DNA from 3 places in the Paenibacillus sp. FSL P2-0089 genome. Region 2 is predicted to be linked to each of the others. Evidence: a T-box and tRNA genes for the amino acid it is inferred to sense, from the RefSeq annotation. Region 2 holds a T-box; the other regions hold tRNA genes.
The links. A T-box is a leader RNA that pairs with one kind of tRNA and senses whether it is charged. The one in region 2 lies ahead of NST69_RS15220 (alanine--tRNA ligase), so its partner is inferred to be a tRNA-Ala.
Positions count from the first base shown of each region.

Region 1 (4,853 bases), 3.8 Mb from region 2:
TTCGAACATAAAAATGGTGGAGGCTGAGGGGTTCGAACCCCCGACCCTCTGCTTGTAAGGCAGATGCTCTCCCAGCTGAGCTAAGCCTCCGGGTATGTATGGTAGCGGCAGAGGGGATCGAACCCCCGACCTCACGGGTATGAACCGTACGCTCTAGCCAGCTGAGCTACGCCGCCACACTACAAGTATTGGATTTATAATGGCGGAGAGAGAGGGATTCGAACCCTCGCACCGCTTACGCAGTCTAACCCCTTAGCAGAGGGTCCCCTTATAGCCACTTGGGTATCTCTCCAAATTAATGGTAGCCATGTAAATCCGCACAGGAAATTGATTCCTGAAAACTGAATCCGAAACGAATCTGCGTGTTAGAAATTTTGGATAAGCCCTCGACCGATTAGTATTGGTCAGCTCCATGCATTGCTGCACTTCCACCTCCAACCTATCTACCTCGTCGTCTTCAAGGGGTCTTACATACTGGGAAATCTCATCTTGAGGGGGCTTCACGCTTAGATGCTTTCAGCGCTTATCCCGTCCGTACGTAGCTACTCAGCCATGCTCCTGGCGGAACAACTGATGCACCAGCGGTACGTCCATCCCGGTCCTCTCGTACTAAGGACAGCTCCTCTCAAATTTCCTGCGCCCACGACAGATAGGGACCGAACTGTCTCACGACGTTCTGAACCCAGCTCGCGTACCGCTTTAATGGGCGAACAGCCCAACCCTTGGGACCTACTTCAGCCCCAGGATGCGATGAGCCGACATCGAGGTGCCAAACCTCCCCGTCGATGTGGACTCTTGGGGGAGATAAGCCTGTTATCCCCAGGGTAGCTTTTATCCGTTGAGCGATGGCCCTTCCATGCGGTACCACCGGATCACTAAGTCCGACTTTCGTCCCTGCTCGACTTGTAGGTCTCGCAGTCAAGCTCCCTTATGCCTTTGCACTCTGCGAATGATTTCCAACCATTCTGAGGGAACCTTTGAACGCCTCCGTTACTCTTTAGGAGGCGACCGCCCCAGTCAAACTGCCCGCCTGACACGGTCCCCGTACCCGATGAGGGCACTAGGTTAGAACCTAGATACGATCAGGGTGGTATCCCAACGGCGCCTCCGCAGAAGCTTGCGCTCCTGCCTCCACGGCTCCCACCTATCCTGTACAGATCGTACCCAAATTCAATATCAAGCTGCAGTAAAGCTCCATGGGGTCTTTCCGTCTTGTCGCGGGTAACCTGCATCTTCACAGGTATTAAAATTTCACCGGATCTCTCGTTGAGACAGCGCCCAAGTCGTTACGCCATTCGTGCGGGTCAGAATTTACCTGACAAGGAATTTCGCTACCTTAGGACCGTTATAGTTACGGCCGCCGTTTACTGGGGCTTCGGTTCACAGCTTCGGGTTTAACCCCTAACCGCTCCCCTTAACCTTCCAGCACCGGGCAGGCGTCAGCCCGTATACTTCGCCTTGCGGCTTCGCACAGACCTGTGTTTTTGCTAAACAGTCGCTTGGGCCTTTTCACTGCGGCCCCCTCGGGCTATTCACCCTACCGAGGCACCCCTTCTCCCGAAGTTACGGGGTCATTTTGCCGAGTTCCTTAACGAGAGTTCTTCCGCGCGCCTTAGAATTCTCTTCTCGCCTACCTGTGTCGGTTTGCGGTACGGGCACCTTCTCCTGACTAGAGGCTTTTCTTGGCAGTGTGAGATCATGACCTTCGCTACTATAATTTTCGCTCCCCATCACAGCCCAGCCTTACGATGTGCGGATTTGCCTGCACACCAGCCTCACTGCTTAGACGGACATCCATCAGTCCGCGTCACTACCCTCCTGCGTCACCCCATCGCTCATAGCGGATTACGGTGGTACAGTAATTTCAAACTGTTGTCCTTCGACTACGCCTGTCGGCCTCGCCTTAGGTCCCGACTTACCCTGAGCGGACGAGCCTTCCTCAGGAAACCTTGGGCTTTCGGCGGATCAGATTCTCACTGATCTTTTCGTTACTCATACCGGCATTCTCACTTGTATGCTGTCCAGCGCTCCTTACGGTACACCTTCAACCTACATACAACGCTCCCCTACCCCAGATGCAAAGCATCTAGCCATAGCTTCGGTGGTGTGTTTAGCCCCGTTACATTTTCGGCGCAGAGTCACTCGACCAGTGAGCTATTACGCACTCTTTCAATGGTGGCTGCTTCTAAGCCAACATCCTGGTTGTCTGTGCAACTCCACATCCTTTCCCACTTAACACACACTTGGGGACCTTAGCTGATGGTCTGGGCTGTTTCCCTTTTGACAATGGATCTTAGCACTCACTGTCTGACTCCCGGCAAGAAGTAAATGGCATTCGGAGTTTGACTGAGCTTGGTAACCCTTGCGGGCCCCGCACCCAATCAGTGCTCTACCTCCACCACTCCATTCACCGAGGCTAGCCCTAAAGCTATTTCGGGGAGAACCAGCTATCTCCGAGTTCGATTGGAATTTCTCCGCTACCCCCACCTCATCCCCGCATTTTTCAACATGCGTGGGTTCGGGCCTCCAGTGCGTGTTACCGCACCTTCACCCTGGACAGGGGTAGATCACACGGTTTCGGGTCTACGTCCACATACTTAGTCGCCCTATTCAGACTCGCTTTCGCTGCGGCTCCGGCTTCTCACCTTAACCTTGCATGTTAAACGTAACTCGCCGGTTCATTCTACAAAAGGCACGCCATCACCCATAAAGAGGGCTCTGACTTTTTGTAAGCACACGGTTTCAGGTTCTATTTCACTCCCCTTCCGGGGTGCTTTTCACCTTTCCCTCACGGTACTGTTTCACTATCGGTCGCCAGGTAGTATTTAGCCTTAGCAGATGGTCCTGCTGGATTCATACGGGGTTTCACGTGCCCCGCACTACTCGGGATCCGTCTCGGAGAGAACACAGTTTAGGCTACAGGGCTTTTACCTCTATCGCGGGCCTTTCCAGACCTCTTCGCCTACTCTATTCCTTTGTAACTCCATGTGAGACGTCCCACAACCCCAAGAGGCAAGCCCCTTGGTTTAGGCTGTTCCGCGTTCGCTCGCCGCTACTGACGGAATCACTATTGTTTTCTCTTCCTCAGGGTACTTAGATGTTTCAGTTCCCCTGGTCTGCCTCTGCGTATCCTATGTATTCAGATACGAGTAACTGCGAATTACCACAGCTGGGTTTCCCCATTCGGACACCCCCGGATCAAAGCTTGCTTACAGCTCCCCGAGGCAGTTTCGTTGTTCGCCACGTCCTTCGTCGGCTCCTGGCGCCTAGGCATCCTCCGTGTGCTCTTAGTAGCTTAACCTCGATTTTTCCGTCAGGAAAATATCGGACAATGAATTTCTTCAACGTCTGTATTTCCATCAAGATCATCGTAGCATCGCCATTAATTCAAAACTTGTTTACACAAGTTCAGCTTAAAGGAATGTTCTAAAACGCAAATTCATTTCGGTATCCAGTTTTCAAGGATCAAGTTGCTGTTATTATGAAACAATCACGACTGTGATGTTCGGAATAACAGACGATGTGCATATACTGTTGTAAAGAAGTTTTGGTGGAGCCAAGCGGGATCGAACCGCTGACCTCCTGCTTGCAAGGCAGGCGCTCTCCCAGCTGAGCTATGGCCCCATATAATCACCCCAAAAAGTGAGGTGTAGCTTCGAGGTTAATTCCGATTACTTTTCGGGGACCCCGGTACTTGCTATTCAATTCTAGATTGTTATATGGTGGGCCTTGGTGGACTCGAACCACCGACCTCACCCTTATCAGAGGTGCGCTCTAACCAACTGAGCTAAAAGCCCATATAACAAAACTTGCAGTAGTGAAGCAATCAATGAATTGATTGTTCGCTTGGCGGCGTCCTACTCTCCCAGGACCCTTCGGTCCAAGTACCATCGGCGCTGGAGGGCTTAACGGTCGTGTTCGGGATGGGTACGTGTGGAACCCCTCCGCTATCGCCACCAAACGCATACGAAAGAGACTTGCTCTTTCAAAACTGAACACGAGTGAGTGTCCGAACCCGAAGGTTCTATTGTGGAAGCGAAGCTTCCGATTTGAATGTCTTCGTTGCAGAAGACGATTCTCCATAGAAAGGAGGTGATCCAGCCGCACCTTCCGATACGGCTACCTTGTTACGACTTCACCCCAATCATCTACCCCACCTTCGGCGGCTGGCTCCCTTGCGGGTTACCCCACCGACTTCGGGTGTTGTAAACTCTCGTGGTGTGACGGGCGGTGTGTACAAGACCCGGGAACGTATTCACCGCGGCATGCTGATCCGCGATTACTAGCAATTCCGACTTCATGCAGGCGAGTTGCAGCCTGCAATCCGAACTGAGACCGGCTTTGCTGGGATTGGCTCCACCTCGCGGCTTCGCTTCCCGTTGTACCGGCCATTGTAGTACGTGTGTAGCCCAGGTCATAAGGGGCATGATGATTTGACGTCATCCCCACCTTCCTCCGGTTTGTCACCGGCAGTCACTCTAGAGTGCCCAGCTTCACCTGCTGGCAACTAAAGTCAAGGGTTGCGCTCGTTGCGGGACTTAACCCAACATCTCACGACACGAGCTGACGACAACCATGCACCACCTGTCTCAACTTTCCCCGAAGGGCACCTGATGCATCTCTGCTTCGTTAGTTGGATGTCAAGACCTGGTAAGGTTCTTCGCGTTGCTTCGAATTAAACCACATACTCCACTGCTTGTGCGGGTCCCCGTCAATTCCTTTGAGTTTCAGTCTTGCGACCGTACTCCCCAGGCGGAGTGCTTACTGTGTTAACTTCGGCACCAAGGGTATCGAAACCCCTAACACCTAGCACTCATCGTTTACGGCGTGGACTACCAGGGTATCTAATCCTG
Region 1 is NZ_CP152006.1:7,490,874-7,495,726, reverse strand. It holds tRNA gene NST69_RS32115 (tRNA-Val) at 15-90, opposite strand; tRNA gene NST69_RS32110 (tRNA-Met) at 100-176, opposite strand; tRNA gene NST69_RS32105 (tRNA-Ser) at 201-292, opposite strand; rRNA gene NST69_RS32100 (23S ribosomal RNA) at 375-3,301, opposite strand; tRNA gene NST69_RS32095 (tRNA-Ala) at 3,549-3,624, opposite strand; tRNA gene NST69_RS32090 (tRNA-Ile) at 3,721-3,797, opposite strand; rRNA gene rrf (5S ribosomal RNA) at 3,845-3,961, opposite strand; rRNA gene NST69_RS32080 (16S ribosomal RNA) at 4,086-4,853, opposite strand, start outside.
Region 1: it has a tRNA-Ala gene. The T-box ahead of NST69_RS15220 (alanine--tRNA ligase) is inferred to sense a tRNA for this amino acid. The anticodon was not compared.

Region 2 (4,853 bases):
CAGTGAAGCACACTTGCATTTTCAGGTATCGGATGGGCCCGATCTATTCACTTCCCGTTCGGTTCAGATCCGCTGGGCCGATCAGAGTCAGAAGCTGACACGAGGGAATTCTTTTCAGGGACTGCCCGAATAGAGAGTGTAAAAAGTGTTGACTTTCGGCTTCCTATAAGTAATATAATATACCTACTTATAGGAAAGGATGATGAAGGAATGTCCCTGTCTCAGCCGAATACCGGAATTAAAGCGATAGAGCTGCAAATGGGATCATTTATTGTATATCCAACTTTGTTGTGGGATGAACGGAATCTTGTACTTGTGGATACTGGCATTCCCGGGCAATTGGATAAAATCCGTAAGTTACTTGAAACGGAAGGCTTTGGACTAGATAGGCTGACGCACATCATCATTACGCATCAAGACAGTGATCACATTGGCAGTCTGCCGGAGCTAGTTCAGGCCAGGGGGAACGAGTTGACGGTGCTCGCACATGAGGAGACTGTACCCTATTTGACGGGTGCGCTTCCGCTTATTAGAGGTACAACTTTTGCACCGTCCGTGCACGTTCATACAGCACTAAAGGATAGAGATATTCTGCCCCTGGCCGGCGGTATTCAAGTCGTCTTTACACCTGGACACACACCAGATCATATATCGCTATATCATATCCCAACTCAAACGTTAATTGCCGGCGATGCATTAAATTCGAAAGCTGGTAAGCTCCTGTCCTTTGACAACTATTACACGTTGGATCATCCGACTGCGTTGAAGTCGATTGCCAAACTGCTAGAGCTGGATATTAAAAAAGTGATCACATATCATGGTAACGAAGTTACACATAGAATCAAGGAAAGTCTCCAGAAAATAGTAAATACAACAACTTCTATTTGACCTGAAAGTTTCTTTTGAAATCAGTTTTGTTTGTTAAGCCACTCCGATCGCAGCATTGCATATTGAAATTCATCTACCCAAATGCCTTTGGACATGTAATTTTCGAGCAGGTGTCCTTCACGTCTCATGCCTAAACGCTCTAGCACTTGAATCGATTTTGTGTTCCTCACATCGGTAAAAGCGATCAGCTTATGTTTATTTAGTAAGCCAAACACATAGTCAATCAGGGCACGAAGCGCCTCATTCATGTATCCTTTTCCTTGATGCTCAGGTGCTAGAGTGAATCCTATCTCAACCATTCGGGGTTCATCTGCGAGTGTGTGAATGGCACAATCACCGATTAATTGATCTGACTCCGTTAGAGCAATTGCATATTGGAACCAAGTCCCGGGCTGATCCGGGGAATGTACTATTTGTCTGCTGATAAATGCTTCAGCTTCTTGAAGCGTATAATGATCCCAGGATTGAAAACGGGAAACCTCTGGATTCGTCCGGTATTGATAAAAAGAATGTACATCCTGCAAATCAAACTTTCGAATAACAAGCCGGTCGGAAACGCAATATACTTCGTTTGATTTCTCCATAAGTAAACCTCCTGCATCAATAATTTTCGTTTGTTACAATCTGCGGTGGGCTTGTTCTGCGGCCTCCATGATGATTTCGCCTAAAGTTGGATGCGGATGAATGGTCATGGCCATATCTTCTACCGTTGCTCCCATCTCAATCGCAAGGGATAGCTCAGATATAAGAGTAGATGCTTCAGCGCCTACAATCTGTGCACCTAATACAAGACCAGACGCAGCATGAGCGACGATTTTGACAAAGCCTTCGGTTTCTTTCAGAGCCAGCGCACGGCCATTAATAGAAAAAATAGATTTTCCAACGACAACAGGAATCGATTGTTGTTTACACGCCGTTTCGCTAAGACCAACGCTCGCAATCTCCGGGTGAGAGAACACAACCAGCGGAAGAGCTTTGTAGTCGATGACAGAGGGTTTACCCGCGATCGCTTCTGCTGCAATTTTTGCTTCATATGAAGCTTTATGAGCCAAGGCAGGGCCTTGAACAATATCTCCAATGGCATAGATATGCGGGATAGATGTTCTGCACTGCTTGTCAATCTTGATCAAGCCTTGTGGAGTAGGGGACAGACTTATATTTTCAAGACCCAAGGTTCCATCTGTGTTCGGTTTCCTGCCCACCGTAATTAACGCATATTCAGCTTGAACAACATGGTGTTGATCCTGACGCATATAATGTAGATTGATGTGACTCGTATATTGGTCTGCTCCTGTAACCTTAGCTTCCGTTAAGATGGTTATCCCGTCCTTCTTCAGTTGACGAACGACAGGTGCGACAAGCTCTGCTTCAAATCCGGGTAAAATCTGTTCACCGCCCTCAAGCATCGTAACTGTGGTTCCAAATCTCGCAAACATCTGACCCAGTTCCACGCCAATATAACCGCCGCCAACTACAACAAGGCTCTTAGGAATACCGGCCAGCGATAGCGCCTCAGTGGATGAAAGAATCCGTCCGCCGAAAGGAAGAGCGCTGATTTCAATCGGACGGGAACCGGTTGCCAGAATGAGATGTTTGAAGCCTATTCGGCGCTCATTCTGTTCAGCGTGATGAATTTCAACGGTATTCGCGTCTATCAAGCTGGCTTCTCCTTCGATAACTGTCACACCTGCTGTTTTAAGTAAAAACCGAACTCCTCCAGACTGCTTATCCACCACAGCTTGCTTAAAGAACTGAGCCTCCTGAAAAGAAGAAGCTTCGTCAACAGTATACCAGTGTCTGCGCAAATGAATACGCTCCGCTTCAGCAATCAGCGCTTTGGAAGGAATACAGCCTACATGTGTACATACCCCTCCGATCTGGTGGCGCTCCACAATGACTGTTTTCATGCCCAGTTGTGACGAACGTAATGCGGCTACATAACCGCCAGGCCCCGATCCAATGACCAGGGTATCTACAGCTTCTAATGAGTTCATGATGAGTACCTCCAAAATAAAATATGATGATCGTAATATATTATAATCATCATATTTTAAAAGAGTCAACACTTCATAATAAATTGACATCAAATAATATGATAATTATAATATTTTAAAAACATTCATAAATACAGACTTATACAAAAGGGAGAGAGCAGGATGCCTTATCCGAAAGGACACAAGCTCAAAGTTCGAAGCCATATTATTACCAGCGCAGCCAAAGCATTTCGCACCCACGGCGTGCGGAATATTAGTCTTCCCCATATTATGAAAGGTGCTGGACTGACGCACGGAGGATTTTACTCCCATTTTGCAAATAAAGATCAGCTTGTGATGGAGACCTGTCATTTCGCAATTAGTGACACCATCGACACACTTCAGAGAATTGCAGACCAAAATAAAAATGAAGATCAGACGCCGATTGAGGCCGTCATTGATTTTTACTTAAGCCCTCTGCATCGGGATCAGACGGAAGCCGGTTGTATCTTACCTGCTTTATCAGGAGAGGTTGCCCAGCTACCGGAAAATATTAGGCAAGCGTACACACAAGAGCTGCAACGTTTCATTGCGTTTATTACAAATATGGCTGGGATCGATCCCTCTAATGGTTATGCGTTGGTGAGCAGTATGGTGGGTACTGTGGCACTGGCAAGGGCAGTTAGTGATGAGAAGTTCAGTGATGCTTTATTACAGGCAGGTCGTGTGCAATTCAAACAAATGGTAAGCGCCGGCTCCAGGTTCCCCAGTTAGAACGGAATTGTTATTTGACGAAGTAAGTTGATTGTGCTAGCATTGCTTTAACTTAAAACGAAAAGGCTATGATGAGAAATAGTAACTATTAAGGATCTCACAGAGAGAAGATGGTTGGTGCGAATCTTCATTGATCTAATAGTGAAGCAGTCTCGGAGCTGTGGACCGAACAGAGGAATCTTAGTAGGCTTCAACGGAGTTCCACCGTTATTCAGGAAACAGTATCGGAGCAATCCCGTACTGATAGAGCGCAGAGCAATCTGAAGTTAGGTGGTAACACGGACATAATCGTTCGCCCTAAGTTGACAAGAAACATGTCAGCTTAGGGCTTTTTTGTTTTAAGCATAACTAATATTTAATGGAGGGTTTAGAATGACACCAGATGAGTTGAGACAATCCTATGTTGATTTTATGAAAAGAATAGGGGCTAGCCAAGTGCCTTCTTCTAGCTTGTTACCGGAAAATGATCCCTCAACGTTGTTTACAGGAAGCGGTATGCAGCCGATGGTTCCCTATTTATTGGGGGGAAAGCATCCGATCGGCAATGAGATTGCTAATATTCAGAAGTGCTTAAGGACAGTGGATATTGATGAAGTAGGGGATACGTCGCATCTGACATTTTTTGAAATGATAGGCCGTTGGGAGTTCAAAGCTAATGAACATAACTATAAGCAAAAACAAATCGATGCCATTTGGCATTGGCATATCATCGAATTAGGAATTGATCCGGGCAGGCTGTATATCAGTGCTTTCGCAGGAAGTGATGAACTGAATATACCGAAAGATACGGAAGCCCTTGGGCTCTGGTCAGCAAAATTCAAATCCGTCGGGATAGAACCCATCATTGAAGATGATCCCTGGCAATATGGGGCATCCAGAGGCGGGAAAATATTCTTATACGATGAAAAAGAAAATTGGTGGAGCCGGGCCGGAAGTCCTCTCCATATGCCGGTTGGTGAACCGGGTGGACCCGATAGTGAAATGTTTTATGATCTTGACCCAAGCGGTGATCCACTGGATCATCCTGCTTCTGAAAGCGACAGATTCCTGGAAATTGGGAACAACGTATTTATGTGTTACACAAAAGGAGAGACCGGATTCGTAAAAATGCAAAATCCCAATCTGGATTATGGAGGCGGATTAGAAAGGGTGGCTACAGCCCTTAACGGGGACAAGGATATTTACAATACGGCTTTCTTCCTTAATCCCAAGAACAAG
Region 2 is NZ_CP152006.1:3,689,330-3,694,182, forward strand. It holds gene NST69_RS15195 (M23 family metallopeptidase) at 1-133, shown strand, start outside; gene NST69_RS15200 (MBL fold metallo-hydrolase) at 211-888, shown strand; gene NST69_RS15205 (GNAT family protein) at 909-1,472, opposite strand; gene lpdA (dihydrolipoyl dehydrogenase) at 1,506-2,882, opposite strand; gene NST69_RS15215 (TetR/AcrR family transcriptional regulator) at 3,045-3,635, shown strand; T-box leader at 3,695-3,938, shown strand; gene NST69_RS15220 (alanine--tRNA ligase) at 4,008-4,853, shown strand, end outside.

Region 3 (4,853 bases), 1.6 Mb from region 2:
GGCGGACGGGGAACGCATTATTGTCCCAGCTGCCAGCCGGTACCTGTACTGATTCTGTAATATTTATTTAGAGTCAGCGCCGCATTTACAGCCCGTTTCCAGGCTAGTTACATCTGAGTTATAACCGTTATGTATAAAGGCAGGCACTTCCTGCCCGTCCCGCCCATATAATGTGTGAAGATTGCTGATTATGGCGAAACGGAGCTCCGGCTCCGGTTCTTCACGGGAGGGATTGCGGGTGCTTAGCCCATTGTTGTCACTGCTGTTGCTTGCGTTTGCGCTTAGTCTGGATGGATTTGGTGTAGGCATTACATATGGACTGCGTAAAATGAAAATTCCCCTGCTCTCCATTATCATTATCTCGCTCTGTTCAGGGGTCGTCATTTATGGTTCTATGCAGGTCGGCGTGCTGCTGGCAAAGGTAGTCTCCCCGAATGCCGCTTCCAGTGTCGGAGCGGTTATTCTCGTCTTAATGGGCTGCTGGTCCCTGTTCCAGATGCTGACACAGAAGGAGAAGGGGCAGGAAGAGGCTGCGCCCGGGCAGGAGATCAGGAGGGAGACGGCTGCTGCCGCACAGAGTGCTGAGGCAGAGCTGAAGCCGGCTGTATTCTCGCTGGAGCTTCGCCATCTGGGCGTGGTTATACAGATTCTCCGCACGCCGTCTTCCGCTGATATGGATGCCTCTGGAAGCATCTCCTCCATGGAAGCCATGATCCTGGGGATCGCGTTGTCGCTGGATGCCTTCGGTGCCGGCCTCGGTGCGGCACTACTCGGATTCAGCCCGTGGTCCACCTCGCTGATGATCGCTGTATTCAGCGGGACCTTTTTGCTGATGGGAATGAAGACAGGACTGAGATTATCCGGCAGCTACTGGATGAAGCATGCCGCTGCGCTGCCCGCGATATTATTAATTGTAATGGGTATAATGAAGTTATTATGAGGTGAGTACATGATTATAGGCTTAACCGGAGGCATCGCTTCGGGAAAAAGCACCGTGTCTGCACTGTTTGTCCGCAAGGGAGCTGCACTGGTGGATGCCGATGTCATCGCCAGAGAGGTGATGCTCCCCGGGCACCCGGTGCTGGCGGCGGCGGTGGAGGCTTTTGGAGACCGCATTCTGCTGCCTGACGGTTCGCTGGACCGGGCAGGTATTGGCGAGATTGTCTTCCGGGACCCGGAGGCGCTCAAGACACTGAATAACCTGACCCATCCGGCAATACGCAGGGAGATCAAGGACAGGATGTATGCGCTTGAACAGGAGAATCCGCAGCGGCTCGTCATTGTGGACATTCCGCTGCTCTACGAATCAGAGCTGGATTCCTTGTTTGATCAGATTATTGTGGTCTATGTTCCGAGGAGGGTGCAGTTAGCCCGCCTCATGGAGCGCAGCGGAATGAAGCTGGAACAGGCTGAGGACCGGCTGAGGTCCCAGATGGATATTGAACTGAAGCGCAGGAAAGCGAATTATGTGATCGACAATAGCGGTGATCCTGAATCTGCCGAGCTTCAGGTTGGACGTCTGTGGGACAGGCTGGGCCTGATATGATGAAGTGGCTGCGCAAAAAAAGAGTCCTGCTGCTGCTGTTCATCGGCTTCACCGCGATCCTGTTTCTTGGCTCCAACTGGATGTCATGGTTTTATCCCATTTATTATAAAGCAGAGATCCGCCAGCACAGCCAGACGTATGAGATGGACCCATTCCTGGTGGCGTCCATCATCCGTGTGGAGACCAATTATAAGACTGGCCGCGAATCCAAAAAAGGCGCACTGGGGCTCATGCAGCTCATGCCGGATACCGCCAAGTGGGCGCTCGAAAAGGCCAAGCTCCCCGACGTGTCGCTGGAGCGGCTGAAGGAAGAGCCCTCCTCCAATATTGAACTGGGCACCTGGTATTTGTCTACGTTGTCCAAGCAGTTCGACGGCAACCGTATAGCGGTCATAGCCGCCTATAATGCCGGGCCTGGTAAGGTGCAGAGCTGGTTGGATGAAGGGCAATGGGACGGAACAGAAGCCTCTGTGAAGGACATTCCGTTCGGTGAGACCCGTCACTACGTACAGCGTGTAATTTATTATTATGATCAATATACCGAGCTCTACAGTGAGTTCTAGAGTGCTTGTTACTGCTGCTGTTATGTAAAAAGAAGCATCAAACGGCCGGAGGCCGTTCGATACTTCTTAGGCAAGCTTATGTCGTGTGGGCAGGTATTATTTGTACTGACCTGCCAGTTGCTGTTCAGCCAGGGTTACAAGACGTTTAGTGATGTAACCACCGATCGAACCGTTTTCGTAAGAAGTTTTATTGCCTTGGTATCCGTCTGGGGAGAGGGTGATACCTAGTTCCTGGGCAACTTCATATTTCAGTTGTTCCAAGGCACCGCGTGAGTTTGGAGCTACCAGGTTATTGGAGTTGTTATTTTGGCTCATTGCTGTTCACCTCCTATCGGTTGGTAACTGTATTATGTGCCGGACATGTCAGATTCATAACAACAAATAAACGGTGTTTTCTGGAAATTAAATGATGCCCGCATAGCCCTTGCGTATCAAGGGACGGGGCCTGACCATTCTAATGATGAGGAAGTGAAGAAGCTTATGAAATGTCCTTACTGCGACCACACCAATACCAAAGTCCTGGACTCGCGCCCGGCCAACGAGAATAAGTCCATCCGCCGCAGGCGGGAATGCGAGCTGTGCAGCCGCCGTTTCACCACCTTCGAGATGATTGAAGAGACCCCCCTGATTGTGATCAAAAAAGGCGGCAGCCGTGAAGAGTTCAGCCGTGACAAAATCCTCCGCGGCCTGATCCGTGCCTGCGAGAAGCGTCCGGTCCCTGTAGAGCGCCTGGAGGTCATCGTATCTGAGGTGGAGAAAAGCCTACGCGGCATCGCTCTCGCCGAGATCGAGAGCCGCCAGATCGGCGAGCTGGTCATGGAGCAGCTCTACCCTGTCGACGAGGTAGCCTACGTCCGCTTCGCGTCCGTGTACCGCCAGTTCAAGGACATTAACATGTTCATGAAGGAACTGAAGGGACTGCTGTCCAAGACTGAGGAGCTGGACGGGCTGTAAGCTTCGCCGTTTAGAAGTGAAGGATTCGATTGGGGTAGTGGGGCTGGCCTTGAGGTTGAGAGGTCAGTTCCCGGGTGGAGCGTCTTGTATCAAAATTAATTTCGGAAAAGTGTTGACACTGAAAGCAGATTTCTGTATTATATAGAAGTCGCCTACGAAACACATTGATGAATAAGCGACTTGAGCTTCTCGCTCAGATCAGATTTTAGAATACATAATGTAATTCTAAATTGGCAAAATTGTAAAAAATATGGGGCCATAGCTCAGCTGGGAGAGCGCATCGCTGGCAGCGATGAGGTCAGGGGTTCGATCCCCCTTGGCTCCACCAATTTCATACGGACTCTTAGCTCAGTTGGTAGAGCAGTAGACTCTTAATCTATTTGTCCAGGGTTCGAGCCCCTGAGAGTCCATCACATGAAGAACGGCAGAGATGCCGTTCTTTTGCTGTTTCATGGAATATGGGTGATTAAGTGGGGGAACAGCAAGGGCTTGAGGTCCATTCCCGAACCTTGAACCCCGAACCCGAACCCGAACCCGAACCCGAACCCGAACCCCCGAACCCTGAACCCAAACTGCGAAATATGGTTTCCATCGAGTTCCTTCGGTTCTAAATGTGTCTAAAGGACTGCTGCGGACCCCACAGCCCTTATGTTCTTTATTCAGCATAATTAAAAGGGCTAACGGACCGTATCGCGCTTATTGCTTTTCACCATCCATATATGAGATGAAATCTAGTAAATAGCGCCATCTGAGTCCGTAAGCTTGGTAAAATTGTGCTTTTTGTAGAAATAGGTGTGCCTCAGTCCGTTACAGCTGATTGATACCTCTACTTCTCACGCTCACAGCCACGGAATTCAAGTGTTTTTACCATATCAGCTTTATAATTCATGCTCCAAAACATACGTTAAACTCTAAGCTGATATGTTCGATAACGCTGCTGTCCTCCGGCCACATCCAGTAACTGTTGTTCGAGCAAATGATGCAGAATTCGTCTGGAGTGCCTATCCGTTACCCTGAGATGCTTAGCAAGCTCGAAAGGTGTGAATGCCCTGAGCAGACGTCTTGCGTAACGAAGGGTCTCCGCTTCCAGCCAAGTTAATGTGGAAGAAACATCCGTCGCAATGAATTTGCCGATAAAAGACAACACCAACTGTTGACATTGCTTGGGTTCTTCGATAATCGAAGGATAAGCAATAGGAAGAAAAGTCCAACTATCAAGGACCAGTAAGCAATGCCGGCGGCATAAATCCTTGAAGCGTCTGACATCCAGATCTCTGGCGTGAGGTCCATAGCCTTGAATCTCAATCCCGCCTTTTGCATCTCCAGGCATATAAGCCAAGTCCAGATAGCGGTACCCGTTATTGAAATCACGCACTTCCCATTCTGGAAACAAATGATCGAAATTACCGATTGCCGGAAACCATACCTTGCGGAGAAATTCAACTGTTCCGTGGCCTAATCCTTTGCCAAGTAGCTCCTTGCGCCTGTGGTTGCTCTCATTCTTCAGATTGCTAACTAACCATTCCTCGTACTGCTGCTCAAATCGCGTCATCGATACTCCTCCTTTAACACTCAAATTAGCGTTGATTCCCAAGCAAAAAAGCCGCTTCAATACTCAACCCTCTCCAAGAATCTAACTCGGAAGGGGCAGAGCATTACAAGCGGCGTGTGCTTCACAACCTATGTTTCTTATTATAGCGCTACAAATCCAGGAATCAATAAGTAGTTACAGAGGTTCTAATCGTGCAGTATACTATAGAGGATTTATATTTTTGTTTTCTTTTATTAAA
Region 3 is NZ_CP152006.1:2,130,219-2,135,071, forward strand. It holds gene mutM (DNA-formamidopyrimidine glycosylase) at 1-60, shown strand, start outside; gene ytaF (sporulation membrane protein YtaF) at 239-940, shown strand; gene coaE (dephospho-CoA kinase) at 950-1,546, shown strand; gene NST69_RS08635 (lytic transglycosylase domain-containing protein) at 1,546-2,109, shown strand; gene NST69_RS08640 (alpha/beta-type small acid-soluble spore protein) at 2,206-2,424, opposite strand; gene nrdR (transcriptional regulator NrdR) at 2,590-3,063, shown strand; tRNA gene NST69_RS08650 (tRNA-Ala) at 3,316-3,391, shown strand; tRNA gene NST69_RS08655 (tRNA-Lys) at 3,401-3,473, shown strand; gene NST69_RS08660 (transcriptional regulator) at 3,968-4,615, opposite strand.
Region 3: it has a tRNA-Ala gene. The T-box ahead of NST69_RS15220 (alanine--tRNA ligase) is inferred to sense a tRNA for this amino acid. The anticodon was not compared.